DNA from 2 places in the Paenibacillus sp. FSL F4-0236 genome. Region 1 is predicted to be linked to the other one. Evidence: predicted binding sites of a transcription regulator. Region 1 holds the regulator's gene; the other holds the start of a gene.
What was found. The regulator CtsR, encoded in region 1, represses protease genes until heat stress. The targets are predictions, from matches to a motif close to ATGGTCAATAAAGGTCAAACA.

Region 1 (14,826 bases):
ACTAACAAAGGCTGAAATGACCTATGAGATCGATGACCAAGCTGATGAGTTGTGGATAGAGGCTTCCCCTAAAGAATTAGTTCGTGCTTATGAAAATTTGATTACGAACGCGATCCGTTACGGTAGAAGCGGCGGGAAAGTGGAGATTGGTTTCAGTAAAAGGGGAAATGAAGCGGTTGTCCGCATTAGCAATTTTGGAGAGATGATCGCAGAGAGTGATATTCCGTTTATTTTCGAACGATTCTATCGGGCAGAGAAGTCTCGTTCACAGCATACAGGCGGTTCAGGCCTAGGTCTTGCCATTTCCAAAAGTATCATCGAACGCCACAATGGCGTTATTTATGTAGAAAGCTCCCCGCTTCGGACGGATTTTATCACCTATTTCCCATTCTTCATAGAATCTTAAGAAAACTCTTGGCGGGTTCTTAAGATTTGGAAGATATCCTTGTGAGCACAAGGAGGGAATGACTATGCACAAACTTCGGACGGTTCGCATCCATTATCTTTATATTTTTATAGGGAGTGCTCTTTTGAGTGCTGCCTTTCTTTTTGCTGTCCAGCGGGCTGTTGCTTTGCTGTATTCTCATTATTCGGGGAAGTCAGGCGTCTTTTTTGTTCATCTTATCCATTGGACCATTAATCATATTGGAACAATCCCTAGCGTCATAATTCTATTTGTTCTATTCTTCAGTGGGTTGTTTATTCTCCGTTCACAGAAAATTGCCGATGATTTGCACACGGTACTGATTGGAACCTCAGAGTTAGCAGACAAGGGAGTAACAAAAGAAATCAAGGTCCTCTCTGGAGGAGAATTAGGCCAAATCGCCGCTAACCTGAATCGCATGCAAAGAATTGAAGTTCCGAATAGAGGCGTAGCAACAGAAACGATGCAGGACACACCAGCTGTAGCTTTATTGATAAGAACTCGGGCAATTCTCCGTGCTCTCCGTGAGGTAGAGGAGGCTGACAACACGGATGATGGGATGGAAGCCCAAGCACTTCTTGAAGCAGCGAGTGTTGAAGCCCGTAGTATGGAGCGGTTCTTAGAGAACCTGATTATAGAATCATGAATGCCGTTACCGAAAAAAAACAAAGTGTAGCCCATTCAGGCAAGGATGGCAGATGGATCGTGCGTACCCGGATACTCCGTCTGGGATATTTATTATTTGATGGGAGTATCATTGGAATAATAATAGCGCTCGTGGGTTTGCTTTACGTATTTCAATACGGCGGGCAAGTGGTTAAACAGCAAGAGGATAAACTTCAGCTGCCGGAATCGAGCATCATTAAGACCTCGGACGGGACGACATTACGAATGATCCCTTTACCGGGCTCGGGGTATAGACATTCAGCGGAGCTGGAGGAAATGCCTGCATTATTGATAAATACGTTTTTAGCGGTGGAGGACCGGCGCTTTTATAGCCACCAGGGATTAGATTATAAAGGAATTTCTCGCGCTTTTCTAAATAATATTGTGGATATGGATCTCTCCGAGGGCGGGAGTAGTATTACTCAACAGCTAGCTCGCAATCTTTATTTGAACAGGAACAAGAATGTCATACGTAAGCTAAACGAAGCATCCATTGCTCTTGCATTGGAGAGGCAGTTATCAAAACGAGAGATTTTAGGGCTTTACCTCAATCAGATTTACATGGGGCGTGGACAATATGGAGTAAAGGCAGCTGCGGAGCGTTACTTCGGCGTATCCAATTTGAAAAAACTAGAAATATGGCAAATCGCCACCTTGGCGGGAATCCCTAAAGGACCGTCTATTTATAATCCGGTAGACAATAGTACATTATCCAAAACAAGAAGGAATCTCGTTCTACAGATTATGTTAGATCAAGGACTGATTACTAAAGAACAAATGCTTGAGGCCAGAGATAAAAAGTATCAACCTCCCGCTGCGAACAAAGTAGAAGTCATTGGTGTGCATTATGTGGACGCTACGCTTAAGGAAGCGGCTCAGATCACTGGGAAGTCTGTGGAGGAGCTTCGAACGGGTGGCTATACTATCGTTACAGGGTTGAACATTAAAGCACAGCAGGCGCTAGAGCAGGCTTTTCTAAAGGGTTCTTCTTTCCCGCCTGACGGAAAAGATCAGCAGGTAGAAGCAGCTATGACCATAATGGATCATCGTACAGGTGAAGTGGTGGCACTAATTGGTGGGCGTGAACAAAATGAGGGGAGCTTGAACAGAGCTACAATTGATGCGCGGCAGCCAGGCTCCAGCTTCAAGCCGATCATTGATTATGGACCCGCGCTAGAGAGCGGGAAGTTTAGCCCGAATAGCATACTTTCTGATCGCAAATACGCTTATGGAAACTATGTACCTGAGAATTTGAACGGTGTGTATCAAGGTCAAATCACAATGAGTAGAGCGCTGCAAAAATCCGTGAATGCGCCAGCTGTTTGGCTTTTGAAGCAGGTTGGAATCTCTTCTGCACGGCAATTCGCAGCCAAATTAGGAATTGTACTGACAGAGGAGGATAACCATTTATCAATAGCTTTAGGAGGGCTTCATAATGGGGTATCGCCACTTAAAATGACACAAGCCTATGGTGTCTTTGCTAATGGAGGTAAATTCAATGAGGCTCATATGGTACGCACGATAATGGATTCAAAAGGGAAGGTTGTGTATTCACATCTCTCCAAATCACGGCAGGTAATATCGCAACGAACCGCAGAGGCAATGACGATGATGCTACGTAATGTTGTCAATGAAGGAACGGGCAAAAAAGCGCAAATGAACAGGCCTGTAGCGGGGAAAACCGGAACAACCCAATTGGATCTGCCAGGCGTAAGCAAGAAAGCTAACCGGGATTTGTGGTTTGTTGGTTATACTTCGGAATGGACAGCTGCAGTGTGGATGGGGTTTGATCGTACAAATAAGGATAATTATATGACAGAGGGCAGCGGGAAGGCTGCCGCTCTATTTTCTACAGTCATGAGTAAGGCGTTAAGTGGTTACTGATGTTTATTGAGCGGCCCATTCTTCTAGTTTCTCGTCTCTAGGAAGCAGGAGAGCAAGGAAACCCAAAAGTGGTAGGAATCCACAAGCTATAAACACTTTTGAAATACCAATGCTGTCAATTAGATTGCCGAGGACCAAGGAACCAATTCCGCCGAGCCCAAAAGCAAGACCAGTGATTAACCCTGAAACTGTTCCGATATTGCCTGGATAAAGCATCTGAGCGTAGATTACAGTAACGGAGAAGCTGGACAAAAGGATGAAGCCGCCAATCAGCAGGAGTATAGCTGCCCACATTTGGTTCACGAAGGGTAGAGCCAGCGCGAAGGGCACTGTTCCGACCATAGAGAGAAGAATGAGATTACGCCGTCCGAAGCGGTCAGCCAGTGGGCCTCCGAAGAATGTACCGACAGCTCCAGCTGCCAGATACATAAAAATATAGATTTGGGCCTTATCAAGCGTCATTTGATATTTGTCCATTAAATAGAAAGCGTAGTAACTTCCGATAGAAGCGCCGTACCAAGATCTTACAAAGACTAGGAACACAAGGATGATTGTTGCCGTTCGAATACTTTTGCGGCGGGCAGGATCAATTGCACGAGCTGTTGACTTCTTATGAAACGTATATCCTGCATCCAGCATCTCTCGATACCAGCGAGCGACATAGGTCTGGACGGCGATTCCGGCAGCCGCAACGATAGTGAAGCCAAGAGCGCCGATCTGCCCAAAGGGAATGAATATCCATTTCGTGAGCATTGGTCCTAAAGATTGTCCAGCATTGCCGCCGACTTGAAAAATAGATTGCGAAAGACCTTTCCGCTGACCGGCAGCCATATGAGCAACACGCATGCCTTCGGGATGAAAGGTAGCAGATCCGAAACCGATCAGCATGACGGAAAACAATACAAGAATATAGTTGTTGGCATAAGCCAATAAAAGTACGCCTAGAAATGTGCTGCACATACCCAGTGGTAACAATATAGGACGAGGCTTACGATCTGCCGCATACCCAATGACTGGTTGGATAACGGAGGACGTCATGTTTAAGGCAAAGGAGATCCACCCAATCTGAGCGAAGGAGAGCATCAAGTTATCTTTGAGAATAGGAAAGATTGCAGGGATGACTGCCTGAATAGAATCGTTAAATAAATGAACAAAGCTGACAGCCAGCAAAATCTTATAGATTGTTGCTTGCTGCAGATTACGCTGCTCCTTATCCGTGGTGTTTGTTTGGGTCGCAGCACTAGATGGATTGTTTTTCATTTAGACTCCTCTCGTACGTATCATTAGAAGTTAATATATGGGATTACGATAAATTCTATTTAGCCATAAATTAAGGATTATTGGAAACAATTTGTGTTGGTTTGTGCTAGTTTGAAAGTATTTATTCGAAGATTATTTTTATTTCAAAAAAAGCTTGCAAACATAAGAACAGCATGGTATATTATCTCTTGTGCTTATGACGCATCGAACAAATGAAACACAAACGATGAAAAAATAAGTTGACAAGAAATACGACAACATGATATACTCTAATTCCTGTGCAAGAGACAGTTGATGTCGGAATGCCGGGAGCAAGTTCTTTGAAAACTGAACAAATGGAACGCGTTAATTTTTAAAAGATTCATTTAATGAATCGTCAGTTTCAAAATGAGCATATCGCTCTTTTCAATACTAATTGGAGAGTTTGATCCTGGCTCAGGACGAACGCTGGCGGCGTGCCTAATACATGCAAGTCGAGCGGAGTTACTTTGAAAGCTTGCTTTCAAAGTAACTTAGCGGCGGACGGGTGAGTAACACGTAGGCAACCTGCCCCTTAGACTGGGATAACTACCGGAAACGGTAGCTAATACCGGATAATTTCTTTTTTCTCCTGAAGGAAGAATGAAAGACGGAGCAATCTGTCACTGAGGGATGGGCCTGCGGCGCATTAGCTAGTTGGTGGGGTAACGGCCCACCAAGGCGACGATGCGTAGCCGACCTGAGAGGGTGAACGGCCACACTGGGACTGAGACACGGCCCAGACTCCTACGGGAGGCAGCAGTAGGGAATCTTCCGCAATGGACGAAAGTCTGACGGAGCAACGCCGCGTGAGTGATGAAGGTTTTCGGATCGTAAAGCTCTGTTGCCAGGGAAGAACGTCCGGTAGAGTAACTGCTATCGGAGTGACGGTACCTGAGAAGAAAGCCCCGGCTAACTACGTGCCAGCAGCCGCGGTAATACGTAGGGGGCAAGCGTTGTCCGGAATTATTGGGCGTAAAGCGCGCGCAGGCGGTCATTTAAGTCTGGTGTTTAAACCTTGGGCTCAACCTGAGGTCGCACTGGAAACTGGGTGACTTGAGTACAGAAGAGGAAAGTGGAATTCCACGTGTAGCGGTGAAATGCGTAGATATGTGGAGGAACACCAGTGGCGAAGGCGACTTTCTGGGCTGTAACTGACGCTGAGGCGCGAAAGCGTGGGGAGCAAACAGGATTAGATACCCTGGTAGTCCACGCCGTAAACGATGAGTGCTAGGTGTTAGGGGTTTCGATACCCTTGGTGCCGAAGTTAACACAGTAAGCACTCCGCCTGGGGAGTACGGTCGCAAGACTGAAACTCAAAGGAATTGACGGGGACCCGCACAAGCAGTGGAGTATGTGGTTTAATTCGAAGCAACGCGAAGAACCTTACCAGGTCTTGACATCCCTCTGAATCCACTAGAGATAGTGGCGGCCTTCGGGACAGAGGAGACAGGTGGTGCATGGTTGTCGTCAGCTCGTGTCGTGAGATGTTGGGTTAAGTCCCGCAACGAGCGCAACCCTTAACTTTAGTTGCCAGCAGGTAAGGCTGGGCACTCTAGAGTGACTGCCGGTGACAAACCGGAGGAAGGTGGGGATGACGTCAAATCATCATGCCCCTTATGACCTGGGCTACACACGTACTACAATGGCCGGTACAACGGGAAGCGAAGCCGCGAGGTGAAGCCAATCCCATCAAAGCCGGTCTCAGTTCGGATTGCAGGCTGCAACTCGCCTGCATGAAGTCGGAATTGCTAGTAATCGCGGATCAGCATGCCGCGGTGAATACGTTCCCGGGTCTTGTACACACCGCCCGTCACACCACGAGAGTTTACAACACCCGAAGTCGGTGGGGTAACCCGCAAGGGAGCCAGCCGCCGAAGGTGGGGTAGATGATTGGGGTGAAGTCGTAACAAGGTAGCCGTATCGGAAGGTGCGGCTGGATCACCTCCTTTCTATGGAGAATCGTCTTCTGCAATGAAGACATTCAAATCGGAAGTTAAACTTCCAAAATCATTTAACGCGTATCCATTTGTTCGGTTTTGATGGAATTTGCGGGGCCATAGCTCAGCTGGGAGAGCGCCTGCCTTGCAAGCAGGAGGTCAGCGGTTCGATCCCGCTTGGCTCCACCAACAAACTTCATCTTTTTGTTATGTCTAGAATATTTTTAAACTTGATCCTTGAAAACTGGATACCGAAACGAATTTGCGTTTTAGAACATCTTTTAGCAACTTGTGCAAACAAGTAAATGTTATTAGTGAGATTTTTCTTAGGAAAAATCGAGGTTAAGCTAATAAGAGCACACGGAGGATGCCTAGGCGCCAGGAGCCGACGAAGGACGTGGCGAACAACGAAACTGCCTCGGGGAGCTGTAAGCAAGCTTTGATCCGGGGGTGTCCGAATGGGGAAACCCAGCTGTGGTAATTCGCAGTTACTCATCTCTGAACACATAGGAGATGTAGAGGCAGACCAGGGGAACTGAAACATCTAAGTACCCTGAGGAAGAGAAAACAATAGTGATTCCGTCAGTAGCGGCGAGCGAACGCGGAACAGCCTAAACCTAAGAGCTTGCTCTTAGGGGTTGTGGGACGTCTCACATGGAGTTACAAAGGAATATGGTAGGTGAAGAGGTCTGGAAAGGCCCGCGATAGAGGTAAAAGCCCTGTAGCCTAAACTGTGTTCTCTCCGAGACGGATCCCGAGTAGTGCGGGGCACGTGAAACCCCGTATGAATCCAGCAGGACCATCTGCTAAGGCTAAATACTACCTGGCGACCGATAGTGAAACAGTACCGTGAGGGAAAGGTGAAAAGCACCCCGGAAGGGGAGTGAAATAGAACCTGAAACCGTGTGCTTACAAAAAGTCAGAGCCCTATTAATGGGTGATGGCGTGCCTTTTGTAGAATGAACCGGCGAGTTACGTTTAACATGCAAGGTTAAGTCGAGAAGACGGAGCCGCAGCGAAAGCGAGTCTGAATAGGGCGATTTAGTATGTGGACGTAGACCCGAAACCGTGTGATCTACCCCTGTCCAGGGTGAAGGTGCGGTAACACGCACTGGAGGCCCGAACCCACGCATGTTGAAAAATGCGGGGATGAGGTGGGGGTAGCGGAGAAATTCCAATCGAACTCGGAGATAGCTGGTTCTCCCCGAAATAGCTTTAGGGCTAGCCTCGGTATAAGAGTAGTGGAGGTAGAGCACTGATTGGGTGCGGGGTCCGCAAGGATTACCAAGCTCAGTCAAACTCCGAATGCCATATACTTATTGCCGGGAGTCAGACAGTGAGTGCTAAGATCCATTGTCAAAAGGGAAACAGCCCAGACCATCAGCTAAGGTCCCCAAGTGTGTGTTAAGTGGGAAAGGATGTGGAGTTGCACAGACAACCAGGATGTTGGCTTAGAAGCAGCCACCATTGAAAGAGTGCGTAATAGCTCACTGGTCGAGTGACTCTGCGCCGAAAATGTAACGGGGCTAAACACACCACCGAAGCTATGGCTAGATACGTATGTATCTGGGGTAGGGGAGCGTTGTATGTGGGTTGAAGGTGTACCGTAAGGAGCGCTGGACAGCATACAAGTGAGAATGCCGGTATGAGTAACGAAAAGATCAGTGAGAATCTGATCCGCCGAAAGCCCAAGGTTTCCTGAGGAAGGCTCGTCCGCTCAGGGTAAGTCGGGACCTAAGGCGAGGCCGAAAGGCGTAGTCGAAGGACAACAGTTTGAAATTACTGTACCACCGTAATCCGCTATGAGCGATGGGGTGACGCAGGAGGGTAGTGACGCGGACTGATGGATATGTCCGTCTAAGCAGTGAGGCTGATGTGTAGGCAAATCCGCACATCGTTAAGGCTGGGCTGTGATGGGGAGCGAAAATTACAGTAGCGAAGGTCATGATCTCACACTGCCAAGAAAAGCCTCTAGCCAGGAGAAGGTGCCCGTACCGCAAACCGACACAGGTAGGCGAGAAGAGAATTCTAAGGCGCGCGGAAGAACTCTCGTTAAGGAACTCGGCAAAATGACCCCGTAACTTCGGGAGAAGGGGTGCCCCGGTAGTGTGAATAGCACGAGGGGGCCGCAGTGAAAAGGCCCAAGCGACTGTTTAGCAAAAACACAGGTCTGTGCGAAGCCGCAAGGCGAAGTATACGGGCTGACGCCTGCCCGGTGCTGGAAGGTTAAGGGGAGTGGTTAGGGGTAACCCGAAGCTATGAACCGAAGCCCCAGTAAACGGCGGCCGTAACTATAACGGTCCTAAGGTAGCGAAATTCCTTGTCAGGTAAATTCTGACCCGCACGAATGGCGTAACGACTTGGGCGCTGTCTCAACGAGAGATCCGGTGAAATTTTAATACCTGTGAAGATGCAGGTTACCCGCGACAAGACGGAAAGACCCCATGGAGCTTTACTGCAGCTTGATATTGAATTTGGGTACGATCTGTACAGGATAGGTGGGAGCCGTAGAAATCGGAGCGCAAGCTTCGGTGGAGGCGCCGTTGGGATACCACCCTGATCGTATCTAGGTTCTAACCTAGTACCCTTACCGGGTACGGGGACCGTGTCAGGCGGGCAGTTTGACTGGGGCGGTCGCCTCCTAAAGAGTAACGGAGGCGTTCCAAGGTTCCCTCAGAATGGTTGGAAATCATTCGAAGAGTGCAAAGGCATAAGGGAGCTTGACTGCGAGACCTACAAGTCGAGCAGGGACGAAAGTCGGACTTAGTGATCCGGTGGTACCGCATGGAAGGGCCATCGCTCAACGGATAAAAGCTACCCTGGGGATAACAGGCTTATCTCCCCCAAGAGTCCACATCGACGGGGAGGTTTGGCACCTCGATGTCGGCTCATCGCATCCTGGGGCTGAAGTAGGTCCCAAGGGTTGGGCTGTTCGCCCATTAAAGCGGTACGCGAGCTGGGTTCAGAACGTCGTGAGACAGTTCGGTCCCTATCTGTCGTGGGCGCAGGAAATTTGAGAGGAGCTGTCCTTAGTACGAGAGGACCGGGATGGACGTACCGCTGGTGCACCAGTTGTTCCGCCAGGAGCATGGCTGGGTAGCTACGTACGGACGGGATAAGCGCTGAAAGCATCTAAGCGTGAAGCCCCCCTCAAGATGAGATTTCCCAATTAGTAAGACCCCTTGAAGACGACGAGGTAGATAGGTTGGAGGTGGAAGTGCAGTAATGCATGGAGCTGACCAATACTAATCGGTCGAGGGCTTATCCTATACTTAGAACGCAAATTCAATTCGGATTCAGTTTTCAGGCATCAAGCCTGTACACGCTTAGAAATTCATTCTCACTTCTGGTGATGAACGAAATTTCACGCGGCAGCGTCTGTTTCACAGACGCATGTTTGGTGGCGATAGCGGAGGGGTTCCACGCGTACCCATCCCGAACACGACCGTTAAGCCCTCCAGCGCCGATGGTACTTGGACCGAAGGGTCCTGGGAGAGTAGGACGTTGCCAAGCACAATTAGACCACTGTTGAGTAATCGACAGTGGCTTTTTTGCGTTTATTATAGGCTGTGGAAAACTTGTGGATAAACTTTTGGATTTGCAGAAAAAGTTACGCACATGTGGATAGATGATTGAAAGAGAAATAACCCCTAAATAGTGTGGATTAAATACATATTTATATGGATCTGTCAACAGAAAACCTAAGTAGTACACGGGTTGCTGTGGATATAGCCGGGATTATGTGGATAGAGTTATTGATAAGTGGATAACTATTTTAACTTGGATGTGACAAGATTTCAAGACTATTTTTAAAACTGTATAGAGCTGTGGATAACTAAAAATAAAGTTATAAATAATGCAATAGATTAGCGCACAATTGACGCTCTTGTTATACTTATCCTAAAAGTAATTTTATAAAGGATGAGGTGAGTTTGTGGTAATAAGACAGTTACGTTCGGAAGAATTCGATGCAAGCATGAACTTGTCAGAATATGCTTTTCAGTACAAGCTTCCTAGTGAAAAAAGAGCAAGTGCTAAGGAAAGATTCAAGCCTGAACAGGTATGGGGTGCTTTTGAGGACGGAACATTGGAAGCTAAATTGACAATTATTCCTTTCCAAGTCTACATACAGGGCAGAGTGGTACCTATGGGTGGTATAGCAGGAGTAGCTACATGGCCAGAGAACCGCAGACAAGGACATGTGGCAAATCTTTTGTCTCATGCACTGCATACGATGAATGAGGCGGGGCAAACGCTCTCTTTTCTACACCCATTCTTGATTCCGTTCTATCGTAAATTTGGCTGGGAAGTTTATTGTGAATATAAGAAATACTCTATTCCAGTAGCGAAATTTCCTAAAAAGGTTGAAGTTGAGGGCAAGGTTAAACGGGACATAAAGGATATCGAAGTATTGGATAGCCTATATACTCGATTCGCTGTCAGTTATAACGGGACACTTAAGCGCGATTTGGATTGGTGGGAGAACTCTGTTCTAGATGATGAAGGAAAGAGTGCGGTATTTTACTCCAAGAGTGGTGAACCAGAGGGATATGTGCTGTATAAGGTAGAGAACAGAGAACTGGTCATTGATGAATTTGTTTTTTTGAATGAACAAGCCCGGCAGGGGCTGTGGACATTTCTTGCGAACCATGATTCGATGGTGACCGGTGCATCCTTAAAGCTAGTGCCTTCGGATGACATGTTACCTTTCTTGCTGCCAGATCCACGTATAGGACAAGAGAATTATCCTTATTTTATGGGGCGGATTGTTAATGCCAAGTCATTCATTGAAACTTACACCTTCAGAGGAAACAGTAGTCAAAAGAAGCAGCTTATATATATCGAAGATAAGTATGCACCTTGGAATGATGGGTTATGGGCATGGAATATCTCTAATGAGGGCTCGGCTACTTTGATACGAGTGGAAGGGGAACGGGCGGAAGCAGACTTGAGCTGTGATATAGGCACTTTGACGGCCTTGATGCTTGGGTACAAACGACCAACAGAGATGGCTCGTTATGGAAGTGTCTCTGGCCACGCAGCAGCACTGGAATGGTTTGAAGAAATTATTCCACAAGCACAGACAGCTTTATTTGATCATTTTTAAAAATATAAGAAAGTATAAGTTTCACGCTATACATTATCCTTATATTTCTCGCATAAACGCTTATCGTCCTAATAAGGATACCGAAGGCGTTTAAACTTGACAAAAATCAGGCTCTCCCCTTCGAAAGAAGTTGGGAGAGTTCTTTATTTCCGAATACATTCGCTGAAAAAAGTGAAAAATAAGAGAATCCACTTGGAATTAGCACAGAATATGTTATAATATTAAAAAGTCAAAGAAAGTCAAAGTCAACGAAACATAATGACAGCAATCCGATCCTCTGAACACGTGGGATTATCCACAAATGTTTAAGTTCAATTAAAGACCATTGTCATTATGAATGCAAGTTGCAATCGGTATTATAAAGATTTAAGCACTGGAGGATGAGTGATGCGCAATATCTCTGATATTATCGAACAATATCTGAAGAATATTTTGCATGAAAGTCCCGAAGGTACGGTGGAAATCCAGCGAAATGACCTGGCGGACCAGTTCTCATGCGTACCGTCACAGATCAACTATGTCATCAGTACACGCTTTACTCTGGAAAAAGGTTATGTGGTGGAAAGTAAGCGTGGTGGTGGGGGATATATTCGTATTCAACGTTTTGAATTACCGCCTAACGTGGCACTGCATGCCCATTTAAACCATACTATAGGTGGCGGGATTGATCAGAACGCTGCTGAAGGGCTGATTTATCAGCTGGAGGAAGCTGGTTTTCTAAGTAAGCGTGAAGCGTGCCTTATGCGCGCTGCTGTTTCTCGGGAATGCCTAACGGTTAAGATTCCATACCGGGATGAGATTCGTGCCAAGATTATGAAGGCGATGTTAATCTCTTTGTTAGGCAAATAATTGTCAACCATAAGGGAGGGGCTTTCGCTTATGCAATGCCAGGAATGTGGCGTCAAGCCGGCAACACTCCACTTCACTAAGATCGTGAATGGAGAGAAGACGGAGTTTCATATCTGCGAGAGCTGTGCACGGGAGAAGGGTGAACTCATTCCCGGAACGGCTGGAGGATTCTCTATCCACAGTCTGCTCTCAGGTCTGCTTGATCTTGAAGGTGCCGGCAAGGAGAAGTCGGCTGCAACGAAGACTACGCAGAGTCTGCAATGTGAGAATTGTGGGATGACGTACTCCCAGTTTAGCAAATTAGGCCGTTTTGGCTGTAGCTCCTGTTATGAATATTTTAACAGTGCACTGGACCCGCTTTTTAAGCGAGTGCATGGCAGTACTTCACATGTAGGTAAGATTCCGAAACGTGCAGGAGCTCAGATTGTGTTTAGACGCCAAATTGATGAACTCAAGCAGGAATTACAGCAAAGTATTACACAAGAAGAATTCGAGAAAGCAGCGGAGCTGCGAGATCAGATTCGTAAACTTGAAAAAGAAATAGCACAAGAGTAAAGTCTTTGATATATAGGGGGGATATGACATGTCAAGTCTCCGATTTACTGAACAAGCGCTTAGTGATTGGATGCGTTCTGGAGGTAGTCATTCTGAGATTGTAATTAGCAGTCGTATGCGTATTGCCCGTAATCTAGAGCATCTTCCGTTCCCAATGCTGGCTTCCTTAGAGCAATCGGAAGAAGTATTAGAGCTACTGGCTCCTGTGTTTCATGAGGAAGCAGCTGCAGATTTCGGATCTTTTCAACTCCTAAAGCTTGATGAAGTGAATGAACTGGACAAAAAGGTACTGGTTGAGAAGCATCTAATCAGTCCTAACTTGGCTAATGATTCGCGCAGTGCGGCTGTCTTATTGAATGAAGATGAGTCGGTCAGCATCATGATTAACGAAGAGGACCATCTGCGAATCCAATGTCTGTTTCCTGGTCTTCAGGTTAGAGAAGCATGGGATCGTGCGACGGCGATCGATGATATATTCGAGGCAGCTGTCAATTACGCTTTTGATGATAAAAGAGGATATTTGACTAGTTGTCCCACCAATGTTGGTACGGGGCTTCGTGCCTCGGTAATGCTGCATCTACCAGCGCTTGTAATGACTCATCAGATCAATCGCATCTTGTCTGCAGTGAACCAAGTGGGATTGACTGTAAGAGGAATTTACGGTGAGGGTAGCGAAGCAGTAGGGAACATCTTTCAAATTTCTAATCAGATCACTCTCGGTCAAACGGAAAGTGAAATTATAGAGAACCTTCACAGTGTAGTTACCCAGATTATTGAGCATGAGCGAAATGCACGTGAACGGTTGCTTGTTGATTCCGCCCTGAGAATAACAGACCGAGTGAAGCGTTCTTACGGAATTTTATGTTATGCAGCTCTTATGGAGCTTAAAGAATCTGCTCAACGCCTATCTGATGTGAGACTTGGGGTTGACCTTGGCATTCTGGAAGGTCTTTCGATTTCAGTGCTTAATGAACTTAACGTTAAGACACAGCCAGGATTTCTGCAAAAGATGTTCGGCGATGAGCTGAACGCTACTGAACGAGATATGTATCGGGCAAAACTGCTCCGAGAAACACTGGGAACACAACATTAATATAGATATTTATTATTCATGGAGGTGCAGGAGATATGATGTTTGGAAGATTTACGGAACGCGCACAAAAAGTGCTAGCGCTGGCGCAGGAAGAAGCTGTTCGTTTAGGACACAACAATATTGGTACAGAACATATTTTGCTCGGACTTATTCGTGAAGGAGACGGCATTGCTGCTAAGGCATTAATAGCTTTAGGGCTAGGTCTTGAAAAAATCCAGGACGAAGTGGAGACACTGATTGGCAGAGGTCAAGAACAGCCTACGAACATTGCTTATACTCCTCGCGCTAAAAAAGTGATTGAGCTGTCGATGGACGAAGCCCGCAAATTGGGTCATACGTATGTTGGCACTGAGCATATTTTGCTTGGACTTATCCGTGAAGGGGAAGGTGTCGCGGCTCGTGTGCTTAATAACCTCGGCATCAGCTTGAACAAAGCTCGTCAACAAGTTCTTCAGCTCCTGGGAAGCAGCGAGGCTGCCTCTAGTCATAGCGGGACTCCGGCTAACGTCAGCACACCGACCCTGGATGGTCTTGCGCGCGATTTGACCGCTTATGCTAAGGAAGGTAATCTAGACCCAGTTATCGGCCGTAGTAAGGAAATTGAACGTGTTATTCAGGTACTGAGTCGCCGGACTAAGAATAACCCGGTACTGATCGGTGAACCTGGTGTTGGTAAAACAGCTATCGCTGAAGGACTTGCACAAAAGATTATCAATAATGAAATCCCAGAAACACTTCGCGACAAACGCGTCATGACGCTCGACATGGGCTCAGTAGTGGCTGGAACAAAATATCGCGGTGAGTTTGAAGACCGCCTCAAGAAAATTATGGATGAGATTCGCCAAGCAGGTAATATCGTGCTCTTTATCGATGAGCTTCATACACTGATCGGTGCTGGTGGCGCGGAAGGTGCGATTGACGCATCTAACATTCTGAAGCCGGCTTTAGCCCGTGGAGAACTTCAGTGCATTGGTGCGACTACGCTTGACGAATATCGTAAATATATTGAAAAAGATGCTGCGTTGGAGCG
Region 2 (14,826 bases), 800 kb from region 1:
TCGAATCGATCCGGGTCAGAGCCTAAGTATACCTATGATATAGAATATATGGTGACCTACAATCAGGATGGTGTGATCAGCTTAGTGATGTCACAGTATAGCGATACGGGCGGCGCTCATGGTATGACCAATCGGGAGGCGTTTACCTTTTCGCTCAAGGATGGCAAACGTCTACTGTTGGGCGACCTGTTCGGAGCTAACCCAAACTACAAAAAAGAGTTGAATGCTAAGTTGAACAACCTAGTAAAAGCGGAGGAAAGTTATTTGGGAGGATTCAACGGATTGAATACGGAAAAGTATTTTTATCTGAAGGATGATCAGGTCGTTCTGTTCTTCCAATTGTATGAATACACAGCTTATGCTGCGGGGTTCCCGGAATATCCCTTTACTTTCAAAGAACTGTTGCCGGAAGGCGGTAGCCCATTTGCTGCTGTAAAATAAATAGAGAAGTCGTAACCGCTAGTGTCACCACTGGACATCTCCCCCTTACCAAAATGACCTCGAATTCATATGCTAAATGGAGTAACTAGTTTATGAACGGGGGAGAGCTATGAGCTATCAATACACTGCAATTGGCGATTCCTTGACGACTGGATTTGGCGCTCTGCCAGGTAACGGTTTTGTACCGGTGTACCGTAGAATGGCGGAAGGGAGACTGCGTTCTAATGTAGCCTCTACGAATTTGGGCGTGAATGGATTGACTACTTCTGAATTGGAACAGCGGCTACGCGGAAGCTCTATGACTCGTGAAGCCATTCGAGCAGCGGATATTATCACTCTATCCATTGGTGGTAATGATTTAATCCATGCAGCGAAGGCTGCAGCTAGACAACCTGAAAATTTATCTAAAGAGCTGCGAAGATCATTGCAAGAGTGCAAACAGAATTTTGCTGCAATTATGAGTATCCTCTTCCAATTGAAGGCGGGAACGCGTAGACCTTATATCATTCGAATTGTGGGATTGTATAATCCCTATCCTCAGGTAGTAGGCGCTACAGAGTGGGTAAGGCAGTTTAACAGTTATGCCTCACAGTACAGTAGCCGGGTATGTGGATTTGCTTCTATTTATAGTGAGTTTGCAGGAAACGAGAGAGGGCTTTTATCAATTGACCACTTACATCCGAATGGTCGAGGCTACCGTGTGATTGCTGAGAAACTGGATGCGCTTGGTTATGGTGGTTTGTATTAATTGAGATTCGTATGAAGTAGTGGTCTGAAAAGTAAAGAGGCTGTGCACTAACCATCAAGTGGATAGGGCACAGCCTCTTTGTGTTGTTTTATAGCTTACACACCGCTAGGCAGTGTCTTCTCGATGACTTTATCAACGATACCGTAAGCTGCCGCGTCTGCAGCAGTCATGAAGTAATCACGATCAGTGTCCTTCTCAATACGTTCTAGCGGTTGACCCGTACGTTCTGCAAGAATACGATTCAACTTATCACGCAATTTCAGGATACGACGGGCACGGATTTCAATATCCGTTGCTTGACCTTGAGCACCACCCAGAGGTTGGTGAATCATGATCTCACTGTTAGGCAGTGCGAAGCGTTTGCCTTTAGCGCCAGCGTTAAGTAGGAAAGCTCCCATAGAAGCTGCCATACCCACACAGATGGTGGAAACGTCCGGTTTAATGTACTGCATTGTATCAAAAATAGCCATACCTGCAGTAATGGAACCGCCGGGGCTATTCACGTAAAGGTGAATGTCCTTCTCCGGATCTTCGGCAGCCAAGAACAGCATTTGTGCGATGATAGAATTGGCTACCACGTCATTAACCTCCGTTCCAAGGAAAATGATGCGGTCCTTCAGCAGGCGGGAATAGATGTCATAAGCGCGCTCACCGCGGTTGCTCTGTTCTACTACCATAGGAATATAACTCACGTGGAAAACCTCCTTGATATTGGTTCTTCAAATGTATTCATTTTTACTCTTGCCGTATTACCCACATGATAAACAAATTCAAACAAAAAGTCAAAGAAAGTCAAACTTATATTCAAAAAAAAGAGCCGACACGCGGCTCTTTGGTTAAGTAGTAGTATAGGCACTACTGAATTATGTACAAAAGTGAAATTAATGGCGCGCCCGCCAAGAATCGAACTTGGATCTCAGGCTTCGGAGGCCTACGTCATATCCATTGGACCACGGGCGCAACAAAAATGATTATAATACAATTTCTGTGCAATTGCAATGGACAGGAAGAAACGACGCTGTCGTCCTTTATTGACGACAACCGTTTCTCGTAGAAATATAAGGATGATATATAACGTGAAACCTGTAATTTCTTATATTTTTAATAATACTGTACACAGGCTTTATCCCTATTCTTCAAGGTGGACAAGCGTACATTGTGTTTCACTCAGCTAAAGAATCTGGATTGTTAATGACAGGTTTTTTGGAGCAGAACCTCTTTCCCAATCTTATAAATGTATAAGAAGACAAGCGCTTGAGAATTCTACTCTCGGAAGACTTGCACTTCGAGCAATATTTGGTTAGAATATGAGTGGGACTTAAAAAGTTTACCCGGGACATTTTGAGACCATGAACAAGGGAATAGAGGAAGACGAAGTTGCAGGAGTGAAAGTATGCGTAATTTATTAGATATCCAAAAGCAGCTTCTGCCTGATCTCATGGAAACCCTTAAGAGACGGTACACGATTCTTCATCAGATCATGCTGTCCGATATAATTGGGCGCAGAACGCTTGCCGCTTCGCTTGATATGACTGAGCGGGTACTGCGTGCCGAGACGGATCTTCTGAAATCGCAAGGGCTCATTGAGATCGAGAGCGTTGGCATGCGCATTAGCGCTGCTGGGCGTAGACTGCTTGATTTACTAGAGCCGGTCGTTAAGAGCCTGTTTGGTCTGGATGAGCTGGAAGAGAAAATTCGGGCAACGTACGGTCTGGATAAAGTTATTGTGGTGCCGGGTGATTGTGAGTCATCGCCGTTCACCAAACGTGAGCTTGGCCGAGCGGGTGCAAAAGCGCTGCTCAGTGTACTTCGTACAGATGATATAGTTGCTGTCACAGGTGGATCAACGCTTGCCGACATGGCTGATCAACTGACACCGCCGTTATCCCTTTCCTATAAGAACGCTTGGTTTGTTCCGGCGCGTGGTGGATTAGGAGAGAGTATGGAGATTCAAGCCAATACGATTGCCTCAACAATGGCAAAACGGGTAGGAGCGAATTACCGGTTGCTGCATGTACCTGATTTACTTAGTGGGGATGCCTACCAGTCACTAGCACTTGACTCTAATATTGGTGAGATTGTACAAATCATCCGCAGTTCGCGTATTATTGTACATGGGATTGGGGATGCCATTGAAATGACTCGCCGCCGCAAGCTGGATGAGGCAACTGTCTCAGAAATCCAGGGTGAGGGAGCCGTGGCTGAATCCTTTGGGTATTACTTTAACGAAGATGGTCAGGTTGTCCATACGATGCTTACGATGGGACTACGTCTAGAAGATATTGTTCGGACGGAGACAGTCATCGGTATTGCTGGAGGCAAACCAAAGGCCAAAGCCATTCATGCCATGCTGCGTTTCGGGCAGGAGAATATACTCGTCACCGACGAGGCTGCTGCTGTGGAAATCGGCAAGGAAATTGATAATCAGTTACAGATATCCTCGTAACTCACTAGAACATATATCTTGCATCATACTTAACATTGTTGTCATGACAGGCTTCACGGTCTGTTTTGAATAAATAAAACGAATTCTAGGAGGAACTATTCAATGAGTGTAAAAGTTGGAATTAACGGATTTGGACGTATTGGACGCCTTGCTTTCCGCCGTATTCAAAATGTAGAAGGTATCGAAGTGGTAGCAATCAACGACTTGACTGACGCTAAGATGCTTGCTCATTTGCTTAAATATGATACAACTCAAGGTAAATTCCAAGGTGATGTTGAAGTGCATGATGGCTTCTTCAAAGTCAATGGCAAAGAAGTTAAGGTTCTTGCTAACCGCAACCCTGAAGAATTGCCATGGGGCGACCTAGGCGTTGATATCGTACTTGAGTGCACAGGTTTCTTCACAACTAAAGAAGCAGCTGAAAAACACTTGAAAGGTGGAGCTAAGAAAGTAGTTATCTCCGCTCCAGCTACTGGCGACATGAAAACTGTCGTTTACAACGTTAACGATGACATTCTTGATGGTACTGAGACTGTTATTTCCGGCGCATCTTGCACAACGAACTGCCTAGCTCCAATGGCAAAAGTATTGAACGACAAGTTCGGTATCGTTGAAGGCTTGATGACTACAATTCACGCTTACACTGGTGACCAAAACACTTTGGATGCTCCACACGCTAAAGGTGACTTCAGACGCGCTCGTGCAGCAGCTGAGAACATCATTCCTAACACTACTGGTGCTGCTAAAGCAATCGGTCTTGTTATTCCAGAACTTAAAGGTAAATTGGATGGCGCGGCTCAACGTGTTCCAGTTGCAACTGGTTCCCTGACTGAGCTTGTAACTGTTCTTGATAAGAGCGTTACTGTTGAAGAAATCAACGCAGCAATGAAAGCAGCTTCCGATCCAGACACTTATGGTTACACTGAAGATGAAATCGTATCTTCCGATATCAAAGGTATGACTTTCGGATCCCTGTTCGATGCTACACAAACTAAAGTATTGACTGTTGGCGACAAACAACTCGTTAAGACTGTTGCTTGGTATGACAATGAAATGTCCTACACTGCACAATTGGTTCGTACTTTGGAGAAATTCGCTAAAATCGCTAAGTAATTGACTTGATATAAGTAACATCTATAGAGCGGAAACAGAAGTTCCTTGTTTCCGCTCTTTCTAAATGTATTTCTTGTTTCCTGCTAGAAACAACTTTGGGTGTGGAGGAATTAATCATGAACAAAAAGAGCGTCCGTGATGTAGAAGTAAAGGGTAAACGCGTATTTGTACGCGTGGATTTCAACGTACCTGTAGAAGACGGTAAGATTACTGATGATACTCGTATTCGCGAAACCCTTCCTACCATTAAATATTTGATTGAGAACGGTGCAAAGATCATTCTTGCGAGTCACATGGGTCGTCCTAAAGGTCAATTCGTAGATTCCATGCGTTTGACTACTGCTGCTGAGCGTCTGTCCGAGCTTCTTGGCAAACCAGTAGCTAAAGCTGACGAAGCTGTTGGCGAAGCTGTCAAAGCAAAAATTGCTGAGCTAGGCGAAGGCGACGTACTTGTACTTGAGAATGTTCGTTTCTACCCAGGCGAAGAAAAGAATGATCCTGAATTGGCTAAACAATTCGCTGAACTGGCTGATTTGTTCGTCAATGATGCGTTTGGTGCGGCTCACCGTGCACATGCATCGACAGAAGGTATCGCTCATTTCTTACCAGCTGTATCCGGTCTTTTGATGGAGAAAGAATTGACCGTTCTTGGTAAAGCTCTTACTAACCCAGAACGTCCTTTCACTGCGATCATCGGTGGTTCGAAAGTTAAAGACAAGATTGATGTTATTGATAACTTGTTGTCTTTGGCTGATAACGTCCTGATCGGCGGTGGATTGTCTTATACATTCACTAAAGCACAAGGCTTTGAAATCGGTAAGTCACTTGTAGACAACGACAAACTTGACGTTGCTCTTGGATTCATCGAAAAAGCTAAAGCACTTGGCAAAAACTTCATGCTTCCTGTTGATGTTGTGGTTGCTGATAAATTCGGTGCTGATGCTAACACTAAGATCGTTAATTACAATGAAATCCCAGAAGGTTGGGAAGGACTTGATATCGGACCTAAGACTCGTGAACTTTATGCCGATATTATCAAGAACTCCAAGCTGGTTGTCTGGAATGGACCTATGGGCGTATTCGAAATCGATAAATTCGCTGAAGGTACACTTGCAGTAGCAAAAGCTTGTGCAACAACTGAAGGTTACACTGTTATTGGCGGCGGAGATTCCGCAGCAGCAGCAGAAAAATTCCACCTGGCTGACCAAATGGATCACATCTCCACTGGTGGCGGTGCATCCCTTGAGTTCATGGAAGGCAAGGCGCTTCCTGGCGTAGAAGCACTGAACGACAAGTAAGACGTATAGAAGGAGGCAATTTAATTCATGAGAACACCAATTATTGCGGGTAACTGGAAGATGTTCAAAACAGTTCCTGAAGCAGAAAGCTTTATTGCTGACATCAAAGGCAAAGCAGAAGTAGAAGGCGTTGAGACTGTAATCTGCGCCCCATTCACTAACCTGCCTGCACTTGTAGCAGCTGCAAAAGGTACAGACATCAAGATTGGCGCACAGAACCTGCACTTTGAAGATAACGGTGCTTACACAGGAGAAATCAGTGGTGTAATGCTTAGCGATCTTGGCGTAGACTATGTAATCATTGGTCACTCAGAGCGTCGTGCTTATTTTGGCGAAACAGATGAAATCGTGAATAAGAAAATGCATGCTGCATTCCGTCATGGTATCACTCCAATCGTATGTGTTGGCGAAAAGCTCGAAGAGCGTGAAGCTGATCAAACTAAAGCAGTATGTAAAGTACAAACTGAAGCTGCATTCCAAGGACTTAGTGCCGAGCAAGCAGCAAAAGTTGTCATTGCATACGAACCTATCTGGGCTATTGGCACAGGTAAATCTTCCACTTCCCAAGATGCTAACGAAGTTATTGCTTACATCCGCAGTCTTGTAAAAGATTTGTATGATGTTGCAACAGCTGAAGCTGTTCGTATTCAATACGGCGGCAGCGTGAAGCCTGAGAATGTAACTGAGTACATGGGCCAAAGCGACATCGATGGTGCGCTTGTTGGCGGTGCCAGCTTGCAGCCTGCTTCCTTCGTTCAATTGGTTGAGGGGGCGAAGTAAGATGTCAGCTCCAAGACCTGTAGCTTTGATCATCATGGATGGTTTCGGTTTGCGTGGAACATCTGAAGGTAACGCCGTTGCTCAAGCTAACAAACCTAACTATGACCGTTACTTGAAACAATATCCTAATACTACCCTTACTGCTTGTGGTGAAGCTGTTGGTCTTCCAGAAGGCCAAATGGGCAACTCTGAAGTAGGGCACTTAAATATTGGTGCAGGACGGATTGTATACCAGGATTTGACTCGTATCGATAAATCGATCCGTGAGGGCGAATTCTTCGATAATGAAACACTGGTAGCCGCAGTTAGAAATGCTAAGAACACAGGTAAAAAGCTTCATCTTTACGCGCTTGTATCCGACGGAGGGGTACATAGCCATATTAATCACCTGTTTGCTATGCTTGACCTGGCTAAGAAAGAAGATATGCACGAAGTGTATATCCATGCTTTCATGGATGGCCGTGATGTACCTCCAGATAGTGGTAAGAAGTTTGTCCAAGATCTGGTGGCTAAGATTGAAGAAGTTGGAGTAGGTACAATTGCAACGGTATCCGGACGTTATTACGCCATGGACCGTGACAAACGTTGGGATCGTGTAGAAAAAGCCTATCGTGCTATGGTTTATGGCGAAGGACCGAAATACACAGATGCTCTGCAAGCTATCACTGCATCTTATTCAAATTCCGTGTTCGACGAATTCGTTGAACCTAGCGTGATTGTAGACAGTGAAGGCAAGCCGGTAACGGCAGTAGAGAGCGGCGATTCTGTCGTGTTCCTTAACTTCCGCCCTGACCGTGCTATTCAGTTGTCACAAGTGTTCACGAATCAAGATTTCCGTGGTTTCGACCGGGGTCCTTTGTTCCCGCAAGACTTGCACTTCGTATGCCTGACTACTTTCAGTGAAACGGTACAAGGTTATGTAGCCTATTCACCGAAGAACCTGGATAACACATTGGGTGAAGTACTTGTGCAACACAACAAGAAGCAACTGCGCATCGCGGAAACTGAGAAGTATCCGCACGTAACGTTCTTCTTCAGTGGTGGACGTGATGAGGAACTTCCAGGAGAAACTCGTATCTTGATCAACTCTCCTAAAGTGGCAACCTATGATCTTCAACCCGAGATGAGTGCTTACGAAGTGGCTGCAGCCTGCGTAGCAGAAATCGAAGCGGAAAGACAGGATGCTATTATCCTTAACTTTGCAAACCCTGATATGGTTGGACACTCCGGTATGCTGGAGCCAACAATCAAGGCTGTAGAGGTAACTGATGAGTGTGTAGGTAAAGTAGTGGACGCAGTAGTTGCCAAGGGTGGCGTTGCGATCATTATCGCCGATCACGGTAATGCAGACATGGTATTTGATGAGAACGGTCGTCCGTTCACAGCTCATACCACTAACCCGGTTCCGTTCATCCTTACGGATGAAAATGTTGTATTGCGCGATCGCGGTATCCTTGCTGATGTAGCACCAACCATTTTGGATCTGATGGGAATTCCGCAACCTGCGGAAATGACTGGTCAATCCATGATCGCTAGTCGCAAATAAGGAAACAATACCTAAGATTAAGCTTCAACAATCAAAACCAAAACATTGTTTAAAGGAGATTAACTAAAATGACTATTATTTCTGATGTTTATGCTCGCGAAGTCCTTGACTCCCGTGGTAACCCTACTGTAGAGGTTGACGTTTATCTTGAATCCGGTGCTAAAGGCCGCGCTATCGTTCCTTCCGGCGCTTCCACTGGCGCTCATGAAGCTGTAGAGCTTCGTGATGGCGACAAATCCCGTTACATGGGTAAAGGCGTTCTGAAAGCTGTTGAGAACGTAAATGAAATCATCGCTCCAGAAGTTATTGGTATGGACGCTCTTGACCAAGTGGGCATCGACAAATTGATGATCACTTTGGACGGAACTCATAACAAAGGTAAATTGGGCGCTAACGCAATCCTAGCTGTATCCATGGCCGTAGCTCGTGCAGCTGCAGCAGCATTGGATATTCCTTTGTACGTATACCTGGGCGGATTCAACGCTAAAACTCTTCCAGTACCAATGATGAACATCATCAATGGTGGTGAGCATGCGGACAACAACATCGACGTTCAAGAGTTTATGGTTCTTCCTGTAGGAGCTCCAAGCTTCAAAGAAGCTCTTCGTACAGGTGCTGAAATCTTCCACAACTTGAAATCCGTACTTCAATCCAAAGGCCTGAACACAGCTGTTGGTGACGAAGGTGGTTTCGCACCAAACCTTGGTTCGAATGAAGAAGCAATCACTACAATTATCGAAGCTATCGAAAAAGCTGGTTACAAACCAGGCGTTGACGTATTCTTGGGTATGGACGTTGCTTCCACTGAGTTCTACAAAGACGGTAAATACACACTTGCTGGCGAAGGTAAATCTTACACTTCCGCTGAGTATGTTGACCTTCTTGCTTCATGGGTTGAGAAATACCCAATCATCACAATCGAAGACGGTATGTCCGAAGACGACTGGGATGGTTGGAAATTGCTTACTGAAAAATTGGGAGACAAAGTTCAATTGGTTGGTGACGACTTGTTCGTTACAAACACTGAGCGTCTTGCAACAGGTATCGAAAAAGGTATCGGTAACTCCATCTTGGTTAAAGTTAACCAAATTGGTACATTGACTGAAACTTTCGATGCTATCGAAATGGCTAAACGTGCTGGTTACACAGCAGTTATCTCTCACCGTTCCGGTGAATCCGAAGATAGCACAATCGCTGACATCGCTGTTGCGACTAACGCTGGTCAAATCAAAACAGGTGCTCCTTCCCGTACAGACCGTGTTGCTAAATACAACCAATTGCTTCGCATCGAAGACGAGTTGGGTGAATTGGCTCAATACAACGGCCTGAAATCTTTCTACAACCTTAAAAGATAATCTGCTTTTATAGCAGAGTACGAAGACCCGCCATTATGGCGGGTCTTTTTTTAATATGTGTTTATCCTAATCTTTCAAGAAAAGCTACGACTTAACAGTCTAGGCGGTTGTATTACCGGCACTGCTATGATAAAATAAGAATACTGTTTATGTATCGTGATAACCTCAATTACCATAGATAGTGATGCTTAGGCGTAGGAGGTGGAAGTGAATGGATATCTTTTTGAAAGTTGTGCTCCTGATTTTTTCCGTCGGTCTTATTGCGGTCGTTCTTCTGCAAAAGGGGAAAAGCGCGGGTCTTTCCGGTGCCATCTCCGGTGGTGCTGAGCATCTCTTTGGTAAAACAAAAGCTCGTGGTATGGAACTCGTACTACAACGTGTAACAGTTGGACTTGCTGCAGGATTCTTCATTATGGCGATTCTAGCTGCTGTTTTCATTGACTAAAGTACCTACAGTAAGCCCTCGCTCTGTTCTGAATGGAATGGAGCGAAGGCTTTTTTGTTATAATAAAAAGGGGATAAAGCACCTGCAGGTGCTTTTCTTTGCATAGCAGAAAGAATAAGATTCGATACGGTAAAGCCTTAATAAACAAACTTTTTCCTTCGGTGTGAATGAAATTTTGTACTGCGTTTACCTTTGGATGACAGTAACAGGGATGCGCAGGATTGATTTCGTGTATACTAGGGTATGAAGTAGGTAAAGGTAAATTTTACTTGGCATTACTACAGAGCAGGACAAGACATACATATTTGCCAGCGGCTTGGAGCCGCGGAGGGCTGGGGTGACGAACATGATAACACAAGAAATATTACTCGATTTCATGCGGGAAACTGCATATAAACCAATGACTTATGAAGAGCTGGTGAGCCATTTTGCTCTAGAAGATAGCACAGGGTTTAAAAAGTTCGAGGAACTACTAATTGAATTAGAGCAGGACGGAAGAATTGTATTAACTCGTAATGCACGTTATGGCGTTCCGGAGCGGATGGATTTACTGCGAGGCCGGTTACAGGCTCATGCGAAAGGCTTCGCTTTTCTTATCCCGGATGATCGTGATCATCCTGACGTATATATCCATGCGAATGATCTTAAGGGAGCTATGAATGGTGATATCGTCCTTATCCGTATTACCTCTAAAAGTCCGTCCGGCGGACGTATGGAAGGCGAAGTTGAGCGCATTGTAAAACGGGGAGTACTGCAGACGGTTGGCGTATTTCAAAACCTGGAGACCTATGGCTTTGTGCTGCCTGATGATAAACGGATTAACCGCGATATTTTTATTCCGAAGCAATCCTTCATGGGGGCGGTAGACGGTCAAAAGGTCGTTGTACGTATCGTGAATTATCCAGAAGGCCGATCAGCGGCAGAGGGTGAAATTATTGAGATCCTCGGACATAAGGATGATCCAGGAGTTGATATTCTATCTATCATTCGTAAGCATCAGCTGCCAGAAGCCTTTCCGGCTGAAGTGATGAACGAAGCGGACAACGCTCCGGATTCAATCACAGAAGAGGAAATTGCTGAGCAGGGACGTCGCGACTTGCGCGGACTAAACATTGTCACGATTGACGGTGAGGATGCTAAGGACCTGGATGATGCGGTTAATGTTCAGCGACTGGAGAACGGACACTACAAGCTAGGCGTGCATATTGCGGATGTAGGTTATTACGTACGCGAGAGCTCTGAGCTCGATAAAGAAGCCTATGATCGGGGCTGTAGTGTGTACTTGGTGGATCGGGTGATTCCGATGCTGCCTCACCGTTTGTCTAACGGTATTTGTAGTTTGAATCCACAGGTAGACCGCTTAACGATGTCCTGCGAGATGGAATTTAACGAACATATGAAGGTCGTGAAGCACGATGTCTTTACAAGTGTGATTCGCACCAAGGAAAGAATGACTTATTCCAATGTCCGCAAAATTTTGGAGGATGAAGACGCTGAATTGCTGGAGCGCTATAGTCCATTAATTGATGATTTCCGTCTCATGAAAGAATTGGCGATGAAGCTGCGTGATGCACGGATGCGGCGAGGCGCGGTTGATTTTGACTTTGAAGAGAGCAAAATCATCGTAGATGAGAACGGCAAGGCTGTAGATATTGTGAAGCGTGAGCGTTCTGTAGCTGAGCAGATTATCGAGGAATTTATGCTCGCGGCGAATGAAACAGTCGCGGAGCATTTTCACTGGTTGAAGGTTCCGTTCCTTTACCGGATTCACGAAGATCCAGATCCAGAGAAGCTGCAGAATTTTATGGCTTTTGCAGCTAATTTCGGATATCACGTGAAGGGACGTGGCAATTCGGTTCATCCACGTGCTTTGCAGGATCTGTTGGAGCAAATCCAAGGGACTAAAGAACAGACCGTTATTAGCACAATGATGTTGCGTTCCATGAAGCAGGCAAAATATGATGCGGAGAGCACAGGCCATTTCGGACTGGCTGCGGAATACTATTCCCACTTCACTTCGCCGATTCGCCGTTACCCCGATCTGGTCATTCACCGCGTAATGCGTGAAGTGATTGAGAATGGAGGGGCGCTGAGCCAGAAACGACATGATTATTTGGCCGGCCGGATGCCTGACATTGCTCAGCAGTCCTCGGAGCGTGAGCGTGTAGCGGTAGAAGCAGAACGCGATACAGAGCAGCTGAAGAAAGCTGAATACATGCAGGATAAAGTAGGCGAGGAATTCGAGGCAATGGTCAGCAGTGTGACCAGCTTCGGAATGTTCATCGAGCTGGACAATACTGTCGAAGGCCTTATTCGTCTCAGCGCTATGAGCGACGATTATTATCACTTCGACGAGGCCCATATGGCGCTCATCGGCGAGCGCACATCACGGGTGTTCCGTATTGGTGACGAGGTGAAAATTCGAGTCGCCAAGGTAAACATGGATGACCACACGATCGATTTCGAGTTGGTCGACATGAAACCACGCGCGCCAGGTGAGCATCGCGGCGGTGGTTTTGGAGGCAGCCGCGGTGGCAAAGGCGGCCGTCCAGGTAGCGGCGGCTTCAAGGCGCCAGCCGGGGGTAAAGGCGGCGCGGGCAGCAAGGGCCGCGGCGGTAAAGGCAAGCCCGGCGCTGCTGTAGGCGCGGGCAAGGGCAAGCCTGGCGCTGGTGTGCGCGCCGGCGAAGGGCCGCGCGAAGCGGCCGGTGTTGGCGCACCGGGCGGACGCGGAAAGCGGAAGCGCGGGCGTGATGCCGGCGAGGATGCGAGCCGGGTAGTTGCGGCGCCGGGCGGAAGCCCCGGTGCAGAGCGCGGGGGCGAAGCCGGCAACGCAGGCGCGCCACGTGAGCGCAGCGGCGGGCGAGGCCGCGGCGGTGACAACGGCGGTGCCGGTGGTGGACGCGGCATCAGCTTCGGCTTTGGCTCCGGCAAAGGCGGATACGGCTCTCCTGCGTCTGACTCTTCCAGCGGCGAAGTCCGCGGCCTGGACGGCAGCACGAAGTTCCGTAGCCGTGAGGACCGCGGCGGTAACTTTGGCGGTGGAGAAGGCCGTAGCGGCGCTCCAACAGGTAGAGGTCGCCGGAAAAAGAAGAACAAAAGCGGTGTGTTCATCGGTCAATCCGTGACACCGGGCAACGTTCAGACGTCGGAACAAGCCGCTTCTAAACGTAGCGACACTACAGGTAACGCACCAGACGGAGCTCCTCGTAAGAGAAAGAAGAAATAAATAACGTTATTGGCCTACATGTCGTAGCTCTATGACGAAAGATTAAGCACCGCTCCCTTTGATTGGGGGCGGTGCTTTTTTAATTCTTTTTCGCTGCTCAAGTGTGAAATTCTCGTTTCTAACCGAGACTATTGGTTGCCGCAAGTTTGTTGAGTAATAATCAGAAGAAGCTATGTGACAGCGTCGTTTTGCAACTATGACACTTGGGTTGGAGCAAAGTAACCCGTGCTATCACGATGCTTATTTTTTAATTGCATAATGTGCAGTTAAAATTCCGGCGTTTCAGTAGAGATTGAGGTTAATTGCACTTTGTACATCTAAATCTGATCAGTATCTTCAAAACGGCATGATTTCGAGTTTTTAACTGCAGAAAGTACAACTAAACAACCATCGAGCATCTAAATATATTAAATAGATGTATAAAGTGCATTTATGTAGCTTTAGGGTAGCGTCGGAGGGAGAGAGTGAATAGAAAAGGGTATGAGTTAACTGAGATGTGTGAATATAGAAACATAAACAACTTTTTATAAATAAATGTAATTAAAGTTAACTATTGGGTAAACTTACTGACAACTAGTTGTCAAAATGGCTGGGAAAGGATTACCTGATCCTTCCTTGCGCACAATCGATTCCATTTGTTACAATATAGATCAGACGTTCGATGACTATGTCGTTTAAGATTAGAGAGACATGGTTACTTTAACTTATGAATATGATTCAAGGAGTGATTCTCATGGGTAAAAAAGCAGACGGGAAAGTACTTGCCCAGAACAAAAAAGCTTCCCATGATTATTTTATCGAGGATACTTATGAAGCTGGCTTGGTGCTGACAGGTACAGAGATCAAGTCGCTGCGTAATGGCCGCGCTAATATTGGAGATGCTTTTGCTACGATCCGTAACGGTGAGATTCACATTCACAACATGCATATCAGCCCTTTTGAACAAGGCAATCGTGCTAACCCTACGGACCCGACGCGTACTCGTAAATTGTTGATGCATAAGGAGCAAATTCATAAACTTCTGGGCTTGTCCAAGCGAGATGGATTTACGATTGTGCCACTCAAGGTTTATGTGCGAAATGGCTATGCGAAGCTGTTAATTGGTCTTGGTAAAGGTAAGAAAGAGTACGATAAACGTGACTCTGCTGCTAAGCGTGATGCTCAACGTGATATTCAGCGTGTATTGCGTGAGAAGCAAAAGATCGCCAGATAATCTAGGAAGAATGTACGATTCAAATGAGTACCAGTTTCCACCTTCAATTCCTTTAACCTACGTGTTAAAGTATTGATAAATGTGATATACTGAGTAAGTAAGATTATTGCTTCGTTACAGACTTCTTGAAGAAGAAGCTGTGGATAGGATCTCTCTTGCTTGGAAGATCCGCTTGATCCGAAGCGCCCTTTTTAATGAGGGGCCGTTCTTGGATT

Region 2: clpP (ATP-dependent Clp endopeptidase proteolytic subunit ClpP) is a predicted target of CtsR. The motif match lies at 1,968-1,988, and genes of this name have one in related genera.

Annotation. Positions count from the first base shown of each region.
Region 1 covers NZ_JBBOBK010000001.1:6,751,122-6,765,947, forward strand. Annotated here, with positions in the region: gene NSQ29_RS29985 (sensor histidine kinase) at 1-406, shown strand, start outside; gene NSQ29_RS29990 (hypothetical protein) at 471-1,070, shown strand; gene NSQ29_RS29995 (transglycosylase domain-containing protein) at 1,067-2,974, shown strand; gene NSQ29_RS30000 (MFS transporter) at 2,978-4,234, opposite strand; rRNA gene NSQ29_RS30005 (16S ribosomal RNA) at 4,647-6,204, shown strand; tRNA gene NSQ29_RS30010 (tRNA-Ala) at 6,306-6,381, shown strand; rRNA gene NSQ29_RS30015 (23S ribosomal RNA) at 6,533-9,461, shown strand; rRNA gene rrf (5S ribosomal RNA) at 9,589-9,705, shown strand; gene NSQ29_RS30025 (GNAT family N-acetyltransferase) at 10,127-11,299, shown strand; gene NSQ29_RS30030 (CtsR family transcriptional regulator) at 11,687-12,148, shown strand; gene NSQ29_RS30035 (UvrB/UvrC motif-containing protein) at 12,179-12,703, shown strand; gene NSQ29_RS30040 (protein arginine kinase) at 12,732-13,796, shown strand; gene clpC (ATP-dependent protease ATP-binding subunit ClpC) at 13,832-14,826, shown strand, end outside.
Region 2 covers NZ_JBBOBK010000001.1:5,951,736-5,966,561, reverse strand. Annotated here, with positions in the region: gene NSQ29_RS26535 (PdaC/SigV domain-containing protein) at 1-441, shown strand, start outside; gene NSQ29_RS26530 (GDSL-type esterase/lipase family protein) at 551-1,189, shown strand; gene clpP (ATP-dependent Clp endopeptidase proteolytic subunit ClpP) at 1,285-1,881, opposite strand; tRNA gene NSQ29_RS26520 (tRNA-Arg) at 2,075-2,149, opposite strand; gene NSQ29_RS26515 (sugar-binding transcriptional regulator) at 2,583-3,635, shown strand; gene gap (type I glyceraldehyde-3-phosphate dehydrogenase) at 3,738-4,748, shown strand; gene NSQ29_RS26505 (phosphoglycerate kinase) at 4,865-6,046, shown strand; gene tpiA (triose-phosphate isomerase) at 6,074-6,826, shown strand; gene gpmI (2,3-bisphosphoglycerate-independent phosphoglycerate mutase) at 6,828-8,372, shown strand; gene eno (phosphopyruvate hydratase) at 8,441-9,727, shown strand; gene secG (preprotein translocase subunit SecG) at 9,939-10,172, shown strand; gene rnr (ribonuclease R) at 10,519-13,398, shown strand; gene smpB (SsrA-binding protein SmpB) at 14,132-14,611, shown strand; RNA gene ssrA (transfer-messenger RNA) at 14,810-14,826, shown strand, end outside.